2 regions of the Enterococcus sp. LJL90 genome follow, and region 2 is predicted to be linked to the other one. Evidence: a T-box and tRNA genes for the amino acid it is inferred to sense, from the RefSeq annotation. Region 2 holds a T-box; the other holds one or more tRNA genes.

Region 1 (10,147 bases), on a different contig from region 2:
CTAGTGTTGGATTCTTGAAATTTTCTGAACTATAAGTTTCTGCTAAATAATTGTTTCGCCATCTTGTCGCTTCTGCTGAAGGTCTACCGGTCCTTTTGTCTACCCAATCATTCCAATTGGTAGACCAAGAGAAGTTCTCATTGAATTCTTTCATTGTCATTTCTAATTTCTTTGGTACAAATGTTTTACCTTGCCCACTCTCCACAATCTCAATACATTCTGGGGTATCCTGACTACACCCCAGCTTAGATTTCATGGTTAGCGTCTCTACTGCTTGAAGAGTGGTGAGCGTTTCTGTTTCTTTCCACTCTAAAAAATCTGGCTCACAGGGAATATCTTTTGCTTCCCCCATTGCTTCTTTGTATTTTTTCGATAGCTTTTTGCAAACACCAAAATTTTCTTCTGCAATAGCTTTATCTTCTGATGTTAAAGCAATTTTAGCATCCCCAATACTCATATTACCAAAACTTGTTTTTAGTAGGGTTGCTTCTTTTTCTCCCTGTTGACATTTGACTGTCGCTCCGGTGATGACAAACTCTGGACTCCCTCCGCCATCCGTTCCAGCTAACAGACTGATTCGTTTTGACAGAAGAATTGTTTTTGGATTTAGTGTAGATGTTCCCAACCAATCAACCTCCACTCCTTTTTTTAGGCAAGAATTACATACTACATCCCTAATACCGCCGATAAATTTAGTTGTTCTAATCAAAATAATTCTACATTTATTAAATCAGCCTAAAAGTTATAATTTTTTTCATCGTGATGACATAATGTAAAGGTAAATTGAAATTTAGCACTTATATGTGCCAATAATATGGAGAATTCTTCAAATAAAAATTTTTGACGATTGACCATTTTCAATTTCAATAATTACGATGGAAATACCAAACAATTATTTTAGTTCTTTAAGGGCTTCTTCGATTTTCTTTTACAAAGGCTGAAAATTTATCTAATTAATTCATAATACCAAGAGATTCTTCAAAGTCCATCCCTACAAATCAAGAAGAAATTTTCCTAAGGCTGCCATTTTTATAAGCTCTCCTTTATTGAGAATTTCCTTAGAGTTAAACCAAGTATCTTTGTTACATGGTCGTGATTTAAGGTTTCTCCTTCAATTAGCTAATCTGTCATAACTTTGGTCTTTATCATTTTGAAAATCTCGCATTTTTGATGCTAGGATGATTTCAAGGACACGATTTGGTAGAATTTAACTACTAGAAAAGGACGTGTCCAAAATGGCAAAAGCCAAGAAAAAATTTGATGAAACCTTTAAAAAGACAATTGTTGAGCTCTATCAGACCGATCAATCGGTTGAGCGGTTGTCTGAGGAATATGTTATCGCTACTCAAACCATCTATCGCTGGATAAAACTGTATGCTAAAAATGAAAAAACAAGCATGAACGAAGTAGAGATTCTCGCTATGAAAAAAGAAATGGCCCGCATGCAGGAGGAAAATGCCATTCTAAAAAAGGCTTTAACCATATTCGCTCAAAAATAGCCTCCAACGATGTCTTTGAATTTATTCAATCAAATGAACCCCAACATAACGTAAAACAGATGTGTCAAGTAATGGAAATTTCCCGATCCAGCACTATCAGTGGACGAATCGCAAACCTTCGAAACGAGAAAACGAAAATAACCGTCTTACTCGCTTAATCTCAGTCCTTTATTTTGAGAACAAGGGGATCTATGGTGCACTCAAAATTCATCAACTGCTCATTCGTCGTGGTGAAGAGGTTTCCTTGAAACGTGTCCAAAAGCTAATGAAAACAAGTGGTTTGCGTGCGATTACGCTTAAAAAATACAAACCTGGCAAACAAGCAAACGTGAATGCCAAAGGACGTGAAAATTTATTAAAGCAAGACTTCACCACAATAGCGCTTAACCAAAAATGGGTTACAGATATTACTTACATTCAGACAAAGAAAAACGGTTGGACTTATCTATCAACCATTCAAGACCTGCATTCGAAAAAAATTATTGGTTGGAAGTTCAGTAAACACATGACAACAGAACTTGTGATGGAGACTCTGGATCATGCATTGATCAAGAGCCAACCATCGGGAAACCTGATCCTGCATTCGGATTTAGGAGCGCAATATACGAGTAATGCCTATGAAGAAAAACTTCAGGCATTAAAAATCCAGCATTCCTTTAGCCGAAAAGGCTGTCCTTACGACAATGCTGGGATTGAATCCTTTCATGCCTCCATTAAGAAAGAGGAAGTGTATCCCTCAAAAATATATGAAAGTTTTGAAGAAGCACATTTAGCGATTTTCCAGTACATTGAAGGCTTTTACAACCGTAAACGAATTCACAGCAGTATCGACTATTTAACGCCCAATAGGATGGAGGAGTTAGCATTACAAGCTTAGTTTTTTTGCCGACTACACCTATTTTTTTGGCGACAATTCCATAAGGAGGCCCTTCATCGTTTCGCTCGGCGGTCAAACGGGTTGGGTTTGATGGCTGAGCGAGACGATGAAACAATCACTCCTCGGAATTTCCAAAAAATCTCTTAAATCGTGTCCAAGATATTGACTCAAATCCATATTTTTATTCTCAATAACACTTATGGTAGCTTGATTACAAATCCCATCAGCAAGCTCTTTTTGTGTCATCCGTAATTCTTTTCTTTTTGAAGCAATAACTTTTCCGTTTATTTTCAAAATTATCCCCTTTGTTGACCATATTTTCAAAAAATAAAATCTTTCATTGCATATTATTTATTTACCCTTTATAATATTAATTATCAAATAATAAATTATTATTTGATAATTTAACCTAGACTGGAGACTTACTAATGAATTTAAATCAAATTTTTAACATGATAGTTTGCTTTAGTATCATACCTCTTGGTAATTTACCCTGGCTCTAGAAAATAATTTGAAGATTACTCCTCGTAATAAAGACTACCATTCTGTTACGCATTTAAGAATTCGGGCTTCAACGAATGTCCTACAACCAATAGAATAGTATGTTTATCATATTTTTGGTTTAATTATCTCGCAAACTAATGCGACAGAAAGAGTCATTGTCACTGGAACTAATTTCATCATCAATTTTTCTTTAACCTGGAAAATCGATTCAATTTTTTTGAGCTACAATACTGATCAACCAGTTGAAATTCTGATTCGCTCTCATTAGTTTAGAATCGGTTTGTCAATAATGTCTCAATTTATCATTGATTAAAACCATAGATCAAGATTTCTATCTATTTATTATAGTAATTTTTTTCGAAATACTCAATATTAAAATGAAATTAGAATTGAGATTTCCATTTCTCTATATGTAAAAGTTTCACACAAATGTGCATGAATTTTTTTTTACTCAAATTTTTCTGCTAATTAATCAAAAAAAAGATAAACTCACCTTATTCGGAAGAGTTTATCTTTTTCTTTTTTACTTAGGTACGTTTTATTCTTAAGGAAGGTACAGGATTTGAACCTGCGCACCGGTATAAGCCGGTTCGGCGGATTTCGAGTCCGCTGCATTACCACTCTGCCAACCTTCCGCAAAGACTATTTTTCGCTTTTTTTTAAATTTTGTCAAGTGGAAATCTTTATGTAGGAGGAAAACATTAAAAAAGCCGCTACCTCTAGAAACGAAGTAGCGGCCACTATTCACCTTATCTAATTGTTGTCATGGTTTCATCTGAGGCCTCTTTTAAAAACTCGTCATAGTTAAAAATTATCTGAATCCATTTCTTAATCATGAAAACCGCCTCCTTTATTTGATGGCTTTATCTTAGGATTTAGGACTTAAACCAAGCTTAAGAAAAACAGCTGTCTAAAAAAATTCATATTTCAGCGAAAAATGATTTGACGGAAGCGGCGGTTTCAGGCTATTCTTGGGAAGCACAAGAGATTTTTGTTCACTCATTTTTGACAAAAATTTCATATTTAAAAAGGTGGATTAAGCCATGACAGAGGCGCAAATGCAAAATTTAATACTACGGACCTGCCTTTTAGCCGGCAGGATTATGACTGAGTCTGGGTCAGAGGCTTATCGGGTGGAGGACACGATGCAACGGATTGCCACAAATGCTGGTGAACCGGAAAATTCCAGTTATGTCACGGCAACGGGACTTTTCATGAGTTTAAAAAGTAGTAACTACAGTCAGTTGGAGCAGATTAAAGACCGCACGATTAATTTGGAAAAAGTCGTGGCGGTGAATCAACTATCCCGCGAATTTGCAGCAGGAACAATCGACTTGGTGACACTCCATCAAGAATTAAAGAAAATTGATCATGAAACACCGACTTTTCCTGCATGGTGGCGAATTTTGGCTGCCGGGGTGATTAGTTGCACGCTCTTAATTTTATTTGGTGGCGTTTGGTCGGATTTTATTCCGGCTTTTCTAATCGGGGCCATTGGCTATACTGTCTCCCTCTATGGTATTTACTGGTTGGAAATTCGTTTTTTAAACGAATTAGTAGCGGCCTTAGTGATTGGCAGTTTGTCGTTTATTGGCTTCCGTTTGGGAATTATTGCGGATGTCGATACCGTGATGATTGGTAGTCTGATGCCTTTAGTTCCCGGTGTCGCCATCACAAATTCTTTTCGTGATATTCTGGCGGGGCATTTAATCAGTGGGATGGCTCGCGGAACGGAGGCGATTTTTACAGCAGGGGCGATTGGGACAGGTATTTATTTGGTGATTAAATTATTGGGCTAACGTATTTTTTAGATAGAGGAGCAACCATGACAATTTTTTTAAATTTTTTCTTTAGCGGTCTGGCCACGATGGCCTTTGGAATTATTACCAATATCCCAAGGCGGGCTTTACTTGCCTGTGGTGTCACCGGTGGGATTGGTTGGGTCCTCTTTCATTTTTCTAATGAAATGGGCTTAGGTCTGGGGGGCGCAAATTTTTTAGGCGCCTTATCCGTGGGGATTATCAGTGTCTTTCTCTCCCGCAGGTATAAGATGCCTTTGATTATTTTTAATATTCCTAGCCTAGTCCCGCTAGTTCCCGGTGGTCCCGCCTATCAAGCGGTGCGCCAAATTATGCAGGGAAATTATGAAGCTGGCCTGCAAAACATTTTGATTGTGATTATCACAGCTGGCGCCATTGCGATTGGCTTTATGGTGACCAACTTAGTCGAAAAACTAGCTAAATTCCTTTTGAAAAATCCTTATCAAATAAAGCGGAAAAAGCCTTAGTCAAGAGCTTTTTCCGCTTTTTTTTTGTATAATAAAGGAAAGCAGTCAGGAGGTTTTTGACAATGAAAGATATTCTTACGATTATTTTGCTGTTAGGGGCTTTTGTTCTATTGGGCTGGAATGCATCGGTGCTGCCGGAGATTACCAAAAGTTGGGCCGATAAAAACAAACGGGATTCTTAGTCACTTGTTTGAACATTTATCCATGAAAAAAATCCAAACTAGATTGAGTTTACCTGAGGTTTCAAAAGCCTCGTTGTAAAGTTACCAGCCAGCTTGGATTTTTTATTTTGTCTTATAGTGGGTCAAATTTTAATTGACACCTGCAAACGTCGTATAAATCAAGAAAATATTTAAAATGGTTAAAACAACTGTGACCACCCAAGCAGCATATTTTACGATGGGCCGACTGGCGAATGGTCCCATCAGCTGCTTGTCGCTGGTAAAAATCGTCAGCGGAATAATCGAAAATGGCAGAGCAACACTTAAAAAGACTTGTGTGTATAAAAGTAAATCCTCCACTGCATTTTCGCTGCCGCCATATAAAATCACGCAGACAATTACCGGGAAAATTGCAATCAAACGAGTGATTAACCGCCGCAACCACATTGGCAATTTTAAATGTATGAACCCTTCCATGACAATTTGCCCAGAGAGTGTACCGGTGATGGTGGAATTTTGACCAGAAGCCAGTAAAGCCACTGCAAACAATGTCGACAACAAAGGACTAGCAATCGGGCCAACAATTGAGCTATCTTTGAGAGCATCATATAAATCAACGAAACGACCCAAATCACTGTTGGTGCCAAAGAATAAAGCACCACCCAAAACTAACAGTAGACAGTTGACAACAAAGGCAATCGTTAATTGAATATTCGAATCCCAAATCGTAAATTTAATTGCTTTTTTCACTTCACCTTTATCGTTGCGATCAATTTTGCGACTTTGAGAAATGGAGGAATGCAAATATAAATTATGGGGCATCACGGTAGCCCCGACGATTCCTAAGGCCAGAAACAACATACTGCGATTGGTGGCAATTTCAGGAACTGGAATAAATCCTTCCAACACCTGACTCCAATTGGGATCAGCCAAAATAACTTCATAGGCAAAAACGAAAAAGATTACTGAAATTAATAAGGCCACAACAATTTCGACTTTTCTAAACCCAAGCTTAGTCAATAATAATAGGAGAAACACATCAAAGGTTGTAATCAAAACCCCGATTAAAAGCGGAAAACCAAATAATAATTGCAAGGCCACTGCCCCACCGATAACTTCGGCAATATCGGTTGCCATGATGGCCAGCTCACTAATAATCCACAAGGCAAAACCTCCAGCCTTACTTGTGTGCTGGCGAGTTGCTTGGGCTAAATCCATGCCGGTGACAATCCCTAATTTGGCTGCCATACTTTGTAACAGCATCGCAATCAAACTGGAAAGTAAAATGACACTTAATAGCGCATATTGATAAGAGGCGCCTCCAGAAATGGAAGTAATCCAATTCCCCGGATCCATATAGCCGACAGCCACCAACGCCCCCGGCCCGCTGAAGGCCAAGAGAGTTTTAAAAAAGGAAGCATTCTTCGGTACTTCCACCGTACTATTAATTTCTTCGAGACTTTTTATCTCAGAATTTTCTGTGATATCTTCTTCTCCCATCCTGAGTCCTCCATTACATAAATTTTATTTCAATGCTGTTCACTTAATTTTTTAGGCATCCCTAAATTCATTTTTTATTATAGGACTTTTCTTAAAAAAAGTAAACGGAGACACCCTTTTTAAGAAAAAGCATAAGTTTTCCCTGATTGACCCAAATCAGACTTAAGTCTGGTGAATTTCCCGTAAAATTTCGTTATACTGATTTTATACTTCAGCAGTCACGGGAAAACTTACAAAACTGTTCGTTAAGAATCGTTTTCTGTAGTGGCGCTGTCAAAATTATTTCCCTATAATAAGTGTAACAAGATCTTTACTAGGAAAGTAGCCAAAAGGAGCTGATGTTATGAGCGTTGCAACATCGAGAAAAATCATCAACCTAATTTCAATTTTAGGAATTGGCTTTAGTATCGCCATCACCTTTTATTTTATTCACTTGGGTGTCTTTAAGGATATCAATGCCTTACGTGGCCTCGTTGGCAACTCAGTGATTTTAGGTCCTGTCATTTTCATCCTAATTCAAATTCTACAGGTTGTCATCCCGATTATTCCTGGCGGGATTAGTACGGCGGCCGGTGTCTTAATATTCGGTCCCTGGATGGGCTTCGTTTATAATTATGTCGGCATTTGTATCGGCTCAGTAATTATTTTCCTTTTAGGACGACGCTATGGCAAACCTTTTGTTATGTCATTAGTCAGCGATAAAACTTACAACAAGTACATCAGCTGGTTAGATAATCAAAACCGTTTTGATAAATTATTCACGCTGGCAATTTTCTTCCCAGTTGCACCGGATGATGCCCTTTGTCTGATGGCTGGCTTGACTAATATTTCGGTTAAAAAATTCACTTGGATTATTCTTTTAGCAAAACCCGCTTCCATCTTCTTATACAGCATGGCTTTAATTTATGGCGGAAACTTGCTTTCAGGTTTATTAGGCTAAAATAGATATCTGTGACAGAAGCGCAGTTGGCTTTTTGTCACAGTTTTTTTATACTTTCATTTCAAAGGAGCTGCATATGTCACTGGACCCTCATGCAAAAAAAATCAGCCGGCCTGAACCACAAAAATTTCAGACCGGACTTTTTCTAAAAATTATTTTATTCGGAATTTTACCATTGCTGGCTTTGCTTTTAAAGATAAGCGGCAATTTTGTTTTAAAAACCCCTGCAAATTGGGTTACCTTTTGGCTAATTTTCAATAGTTTATTAGTTGTTTTCTTATTGGTGTTAAGTCTGGCAATCCATTATTTGACTCTACCATCCCCTGAGCCCAAGCAATCGACTGTTCAAACTACTAAACAGCACCTACTGTTTTCTTTAACCAGCCTAAAGAATCATTTTTGGAGTAAATTTCTTTTGTTGGCTTGCTATGCTTTCATCAGCTTGCCAATCTTAGCTACTGGTTTCTTTTTGACAATCTTAAGGACACTGCCATTGTCTGCAACGCTAATTGATTTTATCTCCATTCAGCGGGTCCCAGTTATTGGCAGCTTAATTGCCTTCTATCTGGTTTTATTGTTTCTAGGCTTTCGTTTTCTTTTTACTCTACCATTAATGATTATAGAGGAAAGCGGCTTTAAAAAAGCTCTTGCAAAAAGTTGGCAGCTAACCGCTCAAGGCAAAAAAAATATTTTCAGTCACTTATTTTTCTCTTTACTAAAATATTTTGCAATCTTGTGCGTAGCATTTCTTTTTTGTTGGAGCTTCCAAATAATCAGCGAGCTAGTCTGGTTTGAAAATGCAACTATAACTGGCAGATTTTTAGTCACACTCTTGCAATATTTTTTTGTATTGAATTGGGAGTTCTTTTTTTTAGGTTTGCTAAAAAAACTGGTAAACTCCCTACAAGAAAATTCTATTTTTCGCCAACCAGTTCGTTTTTCTTCGATAGCTTTTACAGCAATCATTGCTCTGATTCCTTTAATTGGCGGGAGTTTTTACAATTTTCAAAGCCTACCGGTGGCATTGGTGAGCCCGCAGCCGACGATTATTTCCCACCGGGGTGTCAGCAATCAAAATGGTCTGCAAAACACGCTGAATGCTTTAGAAAAAACAATGCTGGACAAGCCAGATTATGTTGAGATTGATGTGCAGATGACCAAGGATAGACAATTTGTCGTCTATCATGATTTTGATTTGCAGCCGCTTGCTGGCATATCTGGCAGCATTCCCCAATATAATTTAAATGACTTGGATGGGCTGCCCTTACGAGAGGGGCAGCAAAAAGATCAATTAGCAAGTTTTTCCGATTATTTAGCTCAAGCCCGTTTGTCTAATCAAAAATTATTAATTGAATTGAAATCAGAATCCGTTGATACCCAGGAAATGGTCCAATTATTTTTAGCTGAATATTTGCCAGAGTTGAAAGAAACTAGCAGCCTTTTACAAAGCTTGCGTCTGTCGATTGTAAAAGAATTAAAAAAAGCAGCCCCTGAACTAAACGTTGGTTACATTATGCCTTTTTCAATTAGCCAGCTGCCTAATTTGCCGGCCGATTTTATTGCAATTGATTATCGAACGGTGACGCAAGCCTTGATTGATAGATCCCATCAGTCGAATCAAACTGTTTTTGTCTGGACGCTGAATAATCAAAAAGCTATTCAGCGCATGGCAAGTTATGCTGTAGATGGCATTATTACCGACAATTTACCTGTGACACAATTGGCCCTTGAACAAAATCAACTTCGCTATTCCAATCAATTATTTTTTCTTAGTCTAGGTTTTGGCTAAAGAGAAGCCCCCAAGCAGCCCGCTGAATTTTTCAGCAAGTTTCTTGGGGGCTTTTATTTATACTCCTGGGAGTTATGTAGCAACCTGATAGGCTGTAACTCCGGTGGAGACGTTCTCAATTTCTTCGATTTTCACTAAAACCTTAAATTGTAAATCGATTAATCTGATTTCATCTCGGGGAGCATATTCCATGACACTTACCGCTACTGTTTTATCATAAACATGCTCAACTCTTCCCAAAACTAGTTCTTTTAAACCAATTGCGCGTCCATAGACATAGTTCCCAATCTCAATATTCGTCATTTTTTATTCTCCTTTCTGTTATTATTATAATAACATGCATTTTTATAAAAATAAATAGTGTAAACGATTTTAATAGCATATTACTTCATTTAATTTAGCATAATGAACGTTATTTAAGTTATTTAAACGTTTTATTATGTTTCTTTTTTAAAAACGACTGTTTTGTTACTTTTTTCTCAAAGATTTTGAAAAAAACTAGCGAATTTAATCTAAGTTGGTTTAATCAATGCAAAGGCAACTTCTTCTGTTGCAAAAGAGGCCGAAATATTTTGCTGACGACTAGCTAG
Region 2 (10,147 bases):
AATTCCGATTATCATGTTGACTGCTAAAACAACTGACATGGATAAAATCAAAGGCTTGGTGGCTGGTGCAGATGATTATGTAACCAAACCATTTAATCCTTTAGAGGTTATGGCGCGGGTAAAATCTTTGATGCGCCGCACGCAAATGCAGGTGACCGCGGATGAACCGGATGTGTTAGAAATTAATTCGCTAATCATTAACCGTGATTCCCACGAAGTGAAAACAGTCGATGGCAAAGATATTCAATTGACTGCCTTAGAATTTGGGATTTTGTATTTGTTGGCCAGCCATCCTAATCGAGTCTTTAGCGCCGATGAAATTTTTGAACGGGTTTGGAAACAAGAAAGCATTGTTTCTGCGAAAACAGTTATGGTCCATGTTAGTCATTTGCGGGACAAAATTGAAGAAGCTACCAACGGGGAAAAAATAATTCAAACTGTTTGGGGTGTTGGTTATAAGATCGATGCAAGATAGCCGCGTAAAGCAAAATGAAAAACGCAAGCGGATTACGCTGACCTCTAAGGAAATCAGCGAATTATTGGCAGAGGGCATTATTACAATTGTCCTTTTGCTACTATTAAATGTAGCAATTATGGTCATCTTATCGGCGGTCATCGAAAACTCTCCTAATTTGGAGGGAGCTGTCTGGGGCACGAAGAATGTTTTTATGGAACAATTAAACTCGGACATTTTTTACAGCGGCCGCAATTTTATTTTTCCAGTCTTTGCGATTATTGATGCGATTATTGTATACTGGCGCTTGATTCGTCGCTACCGGCAGATGCAGATGCGCCATGTTATCAGTGAGCTGCATTATATTGCCAACGGAAACTATGACCATCGAATTCCCTTTGAATTAAAGGGGGATTTAAGCAAGGTTATCTTGAGTATTAATGCGCTGGTGGATAGTACGGCGGCGGCCATTGAAGATGAGCGGGAAATTGAAAAATCTAAAGATGAACTGATTACCAATGTCAGCCATGATATCCGGACACCGTTAACTTCGATTATTGGTTATCTGGGATTAATCGAGGACCAACAGTATCACAGTGAAGAGGATTTGAAAAAATACGCCCACATCGCTTACACGAAAGCCAAACAGATGAAATATTTAGTGGATGACCTCTTTGAATATACGCGGGTCCGTCAGCCTTCTGTACCGGTAAATTATACAAGCTTTGATATGATTCAGCTGATTGAGCAATTGGCAGTTGATTTTGAGTTGGAGGCCGATAAAAAAGGCATTGCCATCAATGTCATTTCTAATACTGAGCATCTGATGATGGATGGTGACACGGATAAACTAGTGCGGGTCTTTAATAATTTGCTGACCAATGCCTTAAAATACGGCAAAGGGGCCAATCAAGTCGTGATTGAAGCCCTTGAGCAGCCCAATGAAGTCGTGATTACCGTTAAAAATAATGGCACGCCGATTCCTAAAGAGTCGTTGAATCAGCTCTTTGATCGCTTCTATCGTGTGGATGAATCCCGTTCCCAAGAAATCAGCGGCACGGGTCTGGGCTTGGCAATTTCGCAAAATATTGTCGGACTCCACGGCGGTTATATTTACGCCCAATCCAATGACAAATGGACTTCTTTCATTATTCACCTGCCTAAAAAACAGCAGGGTCAAAAATTGAAGAATCCTAAAACTCGAAATTGACAAGCTAGTGGGAATTCACTATACTAAACTTAATATATGACTGGAAAACTAGTACTTTATTTTCTGTTTTTAGAGAGTTGGCGGCAGGTGCGAGCCAATAGCAGGAGTAAAAGAATCCATTTTCTAAAGGTCACTGACGAAAACAATGAGTAAGTCAGCTCGGTTAACAACCGTTATTTTGTTTCAAGGGCAGCTACGGCTGAACTTGGGTGGTACCGCGATTACAGCTATTTCGTCCCAAGATTTATGGGATGGAGTGGCTTTTTTTATTTTACAGAGGAGGAATGGAAATGTTAGATGTCAAAGTTTTACGGCAGAATTTTACAGAAGTTGCTGAAAAATTAAAGACCCGCGGAGTGAAGGAAGAAGTCTTAGTCAAGTTTATGGAATTGGATGAAGCTCGGCGGAAAAAATTAGTTGTCGTAGAGGAATTGAAAAAGCAGCGGAACCAAGTATCTGAGGAAATTGCCCAATTAAAGCGGACCAAAGAAGATGCCGCTGAAAAAATTGCCGCTATGAAAACAGTCGGCGCTGAAATTAAAACACTCGATACGGAAATTGCGGAAATTGATGAAGCTATCACCGATATTGCGACGACCTTGCCAAACTTACCCCATGCAGATGTGCCTGTGGGAGAAAGTGAAGATGATAATGTTGAAATTCGCCGCTGGAGTGAACCCCGCAAATTTGATTTTGAACCAAAGCCCCACTGGGAAATTGCGGAGGATTTGGGAATTCTTGACTTTGAACGGGGCGCTAAAGTGTCCGGCAGCCGCTTTGTTTATTACAAAGGCTTAGGCGCCCGCTTAGAACGGGCTTTGTACAATTTTATGTTGGATGAGCACGTCTATGAGCAGGGCTATACTGAAATGATGACTCCTTATATTGTCAACAGCCAATCAATGTTTGGCACCGGTCAATTTCCGAAGTTTAAAGAAGATGTCTTCCAACTGGCTGAAACAGATTTGACTTTAATTCCGACAGCGGAAGTCCCTTTGACCAATTATTTTGCCAATGAAATTTTAGATGAAGCGCAATTACCGGTTTATTTCACCGCTTTGAGCCCATCTTTCCGTTCTGAAGCTGGTAGTGCCGGCAGAGATACCCGTGGGCTGATTCGCCTGCATCAATTTAACAAAGTTGAAATGGTTAAATTCAGCACCCCGGAACATTCTTATGAAGAATTAGAAAAAATGACCAATGACGCCGAAGTTCTTCTGCAAAAATTGGGCTTACCTTATCGAGTAATTATTTTAAGCACTGGCGACATGGGCTTTAGTGCTGCTAAGACCTATGATTTGGAAGTCTGGATTCCCGCTCAAGACATGTATCGGGAAATTAGTTCTTGCTCTAATACTGAAGACTTTCAGGCTCGCCGGGCAATGATTCGCTATCGTGATGCCGATAATAAAGTGAATTACCTGCATACTTTAAACGGCTCTGGCTTAGCTGTCGGCCGGACCGTCGCAGCCGTTTTAGAAAATTATCAAAACGCTGATGGCTCTGTTACGATTCCAGAAGCTTTAGTGCCGTATATGGGCGGCGTGACTGTGATTAAAAAAGAAGCGTAAAGAGAAACTCAACTGGTCCAGGGCTGTTACAGCTCCTGTTCCAGTTGAGTTTTTGGTTTATTCTAAAATAAAGTAAAAGACAATCCCCAGCGGAATTGTTTCATCCTGCAGATTTTCTTGAAAGGATTCTGCACCACCGCCCTGCATGTGATCAGTATTGTTTCCATAAAAGAAATAATACTTTTGGTCCAGCTCTAAAGGACCTTCTTCTAAATACCACATGGTGGCTAGCTGGTCATCCGTTGCAAATCCTAATTCACTAAATTGTTTTTCAAAGTTCATGGTAGCACCCCCCACCTGCAAATTCATTAGAAGGGTCTGGGCATCCCGCAAAATACCAAATTTCATAGTGCCACTCAATACACCATTCATGTCAGGGACACCGTGAAAAACTTGTTCCGAATAACTCAATTCGCCATGGTCATAAGTCTCAATAAAAAAACTAATTCTTTTTGCATCGGTATTAAACTGAATATCATAGCTTTGATTAAATAAGAGACTGGCAACGCCTAAATCGCCTTCCTGCACGCGGGCATGATTGTCCTGTAAACCGCTGATTTGGTGTTCGCCAAAGGGTGGATAATTATAGCGCTGCAAAAAAAACAGCGCTGGCAAGATTACCACAACAATTAAAACACCCAGCGTGATGCCTAAGGTCCGCCAGAAATTTTTCTTGCGGGATTGCTTGATTAATTTGTTAAATTCTTGATCTTGTAGGTTCATCCCAATTCCTCCATTAAATGTCTGAGTTTTTTTCGGCTGCGGTACAAGGCCGTTTTTATACTTTCCGGTGGGCGATTTAAAATAAAGGCCATCTCCTGCAGGCTGAGTCCCTCATGATATTTTAAAATCAGCAGATTGGCACTGGCTAAATCCAACTGGTTCAAGGCCGTTTCTAGTTCTTCATTAGGTAGCGGCATTTCAGAATAAAATTCTTCATTGAAGTGCAGCTGTAAAATTTCCCGCCGGCGTTTTGTCTGCCGATAAAGATTGAAATACAAATTCAGAGCGACTCGATAAAACCACGGGCGGATTTTTTCCGGGGGAATCACGGCCTCCACCTCCAGCATCTTGACCACTGTTTCTTGCGTGACATCTTTAGCATCTTCAACCTCGGCACCGATTTTTATTAAATAGCCAGTTACCTCTTGCAGCAATTGAAAAATAATATCCTCATAGCCCCCAAGCTTCATCCTCACCCCACCCTTCATCTATATAACAAGTGAACTGTTAAAAAGTGAACAGTCTAAATTGAAATTTTTTCTAATAGGTCAAGTATAGCAAAGAAACTCTGACTGATTTGCGGAAAAATCAGCGCAAAAGCTGCCGCAAATATTTCAGACCCCGCTGAAATTATCGCCTGATACTAAGCAGCATTTCCCCCTATAATAGACTTATCAAGAAAAAAAGAGGAGGAATGTCCATGAAATGGTATCAATTACCTGGACAAGAAATTATTGAGAATTTACATACAGCTGCAGGCGGTTTGACCCCGGCAGAACGCAAAGAGCGTTTAGAAAAAGCTGGCCCTAATAAAATGGCGGAAAAAAAGCAGCTGAAAACGTGGCAAAAAATTCTGAAGCATTTTACAGATTTGTTGATGATTGTTTTGATGGTCGCCGCAATTTTGAAATTTGCGACCGGCGATTATGTTGAAGCTAGTATTATTTTACTGGTGGTCATCGTCAACGGTCTTGTCAGCTACTGGCAAGAGCGTAAGGCGGAAGAATCTTTGGACGGTTTAAAGCAGATGATGGGGCAAGAAGCCGTGATTTTAATGGCTGGCGTGAAACAGACGGTCCCGACAGAAGATTTGGTTCAAGGTGACATCGTCACCTTGAAGGCCGGTGATGTAGTGCCGGCCGACCTGCGTTTACTAGAGAGCCACGACTTATTAATTGAAGAATCCATTTTAACTGGTGAATCAGAGGCGGCGGAAAAAGATGTCGCCACGCTGAACGACTCCTTACCGGCTGGCGACCAGAAAAATATGGCCTTTACTGGTACTTTAGTTCAAGCCGGTTCAGCTTTAGGAATTGTCGTGGAAACTGGCGATACAACGGAGATTGGTAAAATCAATCAAGCTTTGCAATCAGTCCAACAACAAACGACACCCCTCGTTAAAAAAATGCACCAATTGAATCAAAATATTTTCAAAGGGATTATCGCCCTGATTGTCTTTTTGATTTTCTTTACAACCTTCCGCTATGGCATGGACTGGCAGCTGATGTTTTCTGCGATGATTGCTCTGATTGTCGCGATGATTCCTGAAGGCTTGCCGGCTGTCCTGACAATGATTTTGTCGATGGGTGTCAAGGAGATGGCCAATGAAAATGCCATCATTAAGAGTATGCCCTCGGTGGAAACTTTGGGCTCGATGACAGTCATTGCCTCAGATAAAACCGGTACTTTAACAAAAAATGAAATGACGGTTGTGGAGACCGCCACACAAGATGATGCATTGATGCTGGAAATTATGAACAATACGCAAGAGTTAAAACTTTCTGACCAGCAAAATGCTGCTGATTTAAAAGGGAACCCCACTGAATTAGCCCTGCTTCATTATGTTGAAAAGCACGGCGAAGAACTTAGTTTAAAAACACAAACCAGTAAAATCCCCTTTAGTTCCAGCTATAAATATATGGCGACTTTGCATGCTGAAGCCGAGCACTCGCTGATTTTTGTCAAGGGGGCGCCGGAAGTCTTGCTGAACAAAACCAATTTAACGACTGCTGAAAAGCAGGCTTGGCAAAATCAAGCGACACAATTTGCCAAAAAAGGTCAACGGGTTTTAGGCTTTGCCTTTAAACAAGTTGCTCCAAAAACTGAACTCAGTCATGAAGATTTAACAGACTTAGACTTTGTCGGTTTAGCCGGCATTATTGATCCGCCGAAGGAAAGTGCAATTCAGGCGGTCAAAGAAAGTCAGGCGGCGGGAATTGCTGTCAAGATGATTACCGGTGACCATAAGGATACAGCTCGAGCGATTGGGAAAGAAATTGGCCTGCGCCACACGGATAAAGTTTTGCAAGGTATTGAAATCGACAATCTAAGCGATCAAGAATTAGCTCAACAAGTAAAAAAAGTCGATGTCTTTGCACGGACAACTCCAGAGCATAAGTTGCGGATTGTGACAGCTTTACAAAATAATGGCGAGATTGTCGGCATGACCGGCGACGGCGTTAATGACGCGCCAGCTTTAAAGAAAGCTGACATCGGAATTGCTATGGGTATTAAAGGCAGCGAGGTCAGTAAGCAAGCAGCTGATATGGTCTTAGCCGACGATAATTTCCATACCATCGCTAAGGCCGTTAAAGAAGGCCGCCGCATTTTTGACAACTTGAAGAAGACCATTAACTTCTTCTTACCAACCGCCTTAGCCCAAGGGTTGATTGTTATCATCGCCCTTCTACTAAATCAGCCTTTACCATTAAGTCCGATTCAAATTTTATGGGTTAACATGGTCACGACAATTACCCTTTCCTATGCGCTAGGTTTTGAAAAAGCCAGCCAAGACACTATGCAACGGCCACCTCGCCCTGTCAATGAAGGCATTCTATCTGGTTACAGTCTATTTAGAGTCATCTATGTATCTCTATTAATCATGCTGCCGGCCTACTTTTTAGCTATGCAATTTGACAGCCAGCTGCTGCAACAGACTATTTTATTACAAAATATTGTCGTCGCACAAGCCGTTTACATGATTAACTGTCGTGAGCTGACGGAGCCTTCGATTAATAAAGGCTTGTTCCAGAACAAACCACTGTTTATCTCTCTAGCAATTTTAGTGGTGCTGCAAAGTGCCGTCCTTTACCTGCCATTTATGCAGCAATGGATGGGAACGACTGCCTTGAGTGGCGGCCAACAATTAATTATTTTGGCCAATGTTGCCTTACTCTTTTTAATTGTTGAAATCGAAAAAGGACTGACTAAACGGATTACCCGCCGTCAGTCCCAAACCTCAAGTGATCTGAATTAAGTTTTATAAATAGTGCTGCCAAGTGAGCTCGGTTAACTGCCGCAGTTCATTTTTGGTTGGCAGACTGGAAATATAAACGACTTCGACTGCTAAAGGTGCCAAAGGAAAATTAGAAACAACGATGTCGTTCTCATTAAAGTTCAGCTCAGTCAGCTGAGAAATTTCAACACTGACTAATTTCACCCGCCGACCAAAAGCATCCGCCAATTCCTGCTGCAAAAAAGCTTTCCACGCCGGCTCCCCTTGGAAAATAAAGTACAGGGTCATCACTTGCGGCCGAGCGGCAAACACAGCCTGCTGTTCCAATAAGGAAATCAGATTTAATAAATACAGCGGATTATCCAGATGGACCACTGAATCAATCAGTGCCAGCAGCTTTTGATCGCTGGCAGCATGTTCTTTTCGCTCTGCAAGCAGTTCTTGATACTCCAATTGGAATTGTTCCGACAGCCAGGTGGATTCATTATATTTCAAAAGTAGTAACAGCAGATTTTCGGTTAACTGCGTTTTTTGAAAATCCAATTGCTGACGCTGGGTAATTTCACTGGCTAACTGTTCTGCTACGTTACCCAACTGGGGATAAGCCTGAGTTAAGTCCAGCGCTGCCCCGAAGCTATTGTTGTAATTCCAGCTTTCTAAAAAGCAGAAAAAGGCAAAAAAACGCTCCGCCTCCTGCAAATAAATACCTTCTAGCTGATACAAAGCAGCCAAAGAAGTTTGATACTGTTGATACAAAAAATCTGCTTGATTGAACTTGAATTCGTCAATCGGGCAATTGGCCTTGACCCGAATCGTATTGATAAAAAACCAGCAGACGCCAAAAATCTGCTCCGTATCAACAGCCAGAGGCGAGCGATTGAGTTTTTTTAAATAATCAAAATAATGCCCCTCATGGATACTGTACTCTTCAAAAAAATAATTATTATGGGTGAAGGGTAACAAAAGGCGGTGGAAAAAAATCCGCACGGCGCTTTCGTTTCCGATTAGCTCAGCAGTTTTAGCTGAGACTTTGATTTTAATCTCATAGGGCTTTAATTGCCGATTGATTTTATTTGTATGGCGTTTCAAAGTTTCTAAGGAGACGCCGTTTTCTGCTAAAAATTTACTGGTGGCCAGCTCCTTTTCAAAGAAGAGGGCTTTAATCAATTGAATGCTGATGGATTGAGGCAAAAACAAATCCCACAGCTGATTGGCTAGCTGATTTTCCGTTAAGATCAGCTGAATTCCTTGACTGTCAGCGGAAATCTGCCAGCCTGCTGGCAGCTGCTCACGAATCAGCTGCAAATCAGAAAAAACCGTTCGTTCAGTCGTCTTCAACTGCTGAGCGATTTCCTTGGCGGTTATTTGCGGATGATTCAGCAATAATTCCAAGAGGGAAATCTGGCGCCGCAAATCTTTTTCGGTAATCATTTTTTTCAGCATGGAATACATAACACAATCACCCCTTCTCAAATAGAATAAGGGTAATTGACAGAGGGGTCAATTAGGAAGGTTGCTGGGAATTATTTTAAGTGACAGCCGCCCTTTTCCAAAAAAAATCAAAAAAGTTTCATTTTCCGCTTGACTTAGAGTCCAGTTCAAGTTGTATTCTATGGCAGTCATAAGGAAAGGAGCTTTTTTATGTTATTAGAAAAAATTATCACGACTATTCAAGAACCCAGCGATTTAAAAAAATTAAGCCAAACAGAATTGGCAGCTCTTGTGGTGGAAGCCCGGACTGCGCTATTAGAAAAAATCAGCAGCCACGGCGGGCATAACGGTCCCAACTTAGGCGTGGTTGAAATGACTGTCGCCCTGCACTATGTTTTTGATTCACCAACAGATAAATTTATCTTTGATGTTTCCCATCAATCTTACATCCATAAAATGCTGACGGGGCGCAGCCAAGCCTTCACCGATGCGGCTCACTATGATGATGTTTCCGGCTACACCAATCCAAAAGAAAGCGAGCACGACCTCTTTACCGTCGGTCATACCTCGACTTCTTTGTCTTTAGCAAACGGTGTGGCAAAGGCCCGGGATTTGAAAAAAGAGACCAGCAATGTCGTCGCTGTGATTGGCGACGGCTCACTTTCTGGTGGTTTAGCCTATGAAGGGCTGAATAATATTGTTGAACAAGACACCAACACGATTGTCATCGTTAATGATAATGACCAATCCATTGCCGATAATTTTGGCGGCCTTTACAAAAATCTCAGGGATTTAAGAAATTCCAACGGCCAAGCTAAAGATAATTTCTTTAAAGCATTAGGCTTCGATTATTATTATTTAGAAAATGGCAATGATTTAACTGCCTTGATTGCTTTATTTGAAGAAGTTAAAGACAGCCAGCACCCGGTCTTGCTGCACATCCACACACTGAAGGGCAAAGGCTTCTCTTATGCCGAAGCCAATCGGGAAAAATTTCACGCCGGTGGCCCTTTTAGTTTAGAAACCGGCGAATACTTAGCTGCCGCAAGCAGTGAAGCAACTTACAGCAGCGTGACGACAGACTTTCTCTTAGAAAAAATGGCAGCAGATCCAACCGTTGTCGCTGTCAACGCCGGTACGCCGATGCTTTTATTCAACCAAGCACAACGCTTGCAGGCCGGCAAACAATTTGTCGATGTCGGCATTGCTGAAGAACAAGCCGCAACCATGACAGCTGGTCTTGCGAAAAATGGCGCCAAACCAGTTTGGGCGGTTTATTCAACCTTTATGCAGCGAAGCTTTGACCAAATTTCCCATGATTTGGCCTTAAATGATTTACCGGGAACGATTTTAGTTTACGGGGCATCCGCCAGCGCTATGAATGATGAAAGTCATCTCGGCTTTTTCGATATTCCTTTTCTAAGTCATATTCCAAACCTAGTCTATCTAGCACCAACCAATAAGGAAGAATATTTGGCGATGCTGGACTGGTCCATCGAACAAACAGGACATCCCGTAGCTAT

What was found. The T-box of region 2 lies ahead of serS (serine--tRNA ligase). A T-box ahead of a tRNA ligase gene usually reads a tRNA of that ligase, here a tRNA-Ser.
Region 1: it has a tRNA-Ser gene. The T-box ahead of serS (serine--tRNA ligase) is inferred to sense a tRNA for this amino acid. The anticodon was not compared.

Annotation. Positions count from the first base shown of each region.
Region 1 covers NZ_JBXPBQ010000006.1:28,794-38,940, forward strand. Annotated here, with positions in the region: gene AC1Z3S_RS13375 (PAAR-like protein) at 1-625, opposite strand, end outside; partial or broken gene AC1Z3S_RS13380 (IS3 family transposase) at 1,236-2,376, shown strand; gene AC1Z3S_RS13385 (helix-turn-helix domain-containing protein) at 2,449-2,670, opposite strand; tRNA gene AC1Z3S_RS13390 (tRNA-Ser) at 3,428-3,515, opposite strand; gene AC1Z3S_RS13395 (threonine/serine exporter family protein) at 3,924-4,679, shown strand; gene AC1Z3S_RS13400 (threonine/serine exporter family protein) at 4,706-5,167, shown strand; gene AC1Z3S_RS13405 (Nramp family divalent metal transporter) at 5,479-6,828, opposite strand; gene AC1Z3S_RS13410 (TVP38/TMEM64 family protein) at 7,172-7,768, shown strand; gene AC1Z3S_RS13415 (glycerophosphodiester phosphodiesterase family protein) at 7,845-9,557, shown strand; gene AC1Z3S_RS13420 (hypothetical protein) at 9,630-9,860, opposite strand; gene AC1Z3S_RS13425 (cobalamin biosynthesis protein) at 10,070-10,147, opposite strand, start outside.
Region 2 covers NZ_JBXPBQ010000009.1:153,489-163,635, reverse strand. Annotated here, with positions in the region: gene croR (response regulator transcription factor CroR) at 1-475, shown strand, start outside; gene AC1Z3S_RS16995 (sensor histidine kinase) at 465-1,664, shown strand; T-box leader at 1,699-1,907, shown strand; gene serS (serine--tRNA ligase) at 1,955-3,235, shown strand; gene AC1Z3S_RS16985 (hypothetical protein) at 3,293-3,958, opposite strand; gene AC1Z3S_RS16980 (RNA polymerase sigma factor) at 3,955-4,428, opposite strand; gene AC1Z3S_RS16975 (HAD-IC family P-type ATPase) at 4,659-7,214, shown strand; gene mafR (global transcriptional activator MafR) at 7,218-8,645, opposite strand; gene AC1Z3S_RS16965 (1-deoxy-D-xylulose-5-phosphate synthase) at 8,835-10,147, shown strand, end outside.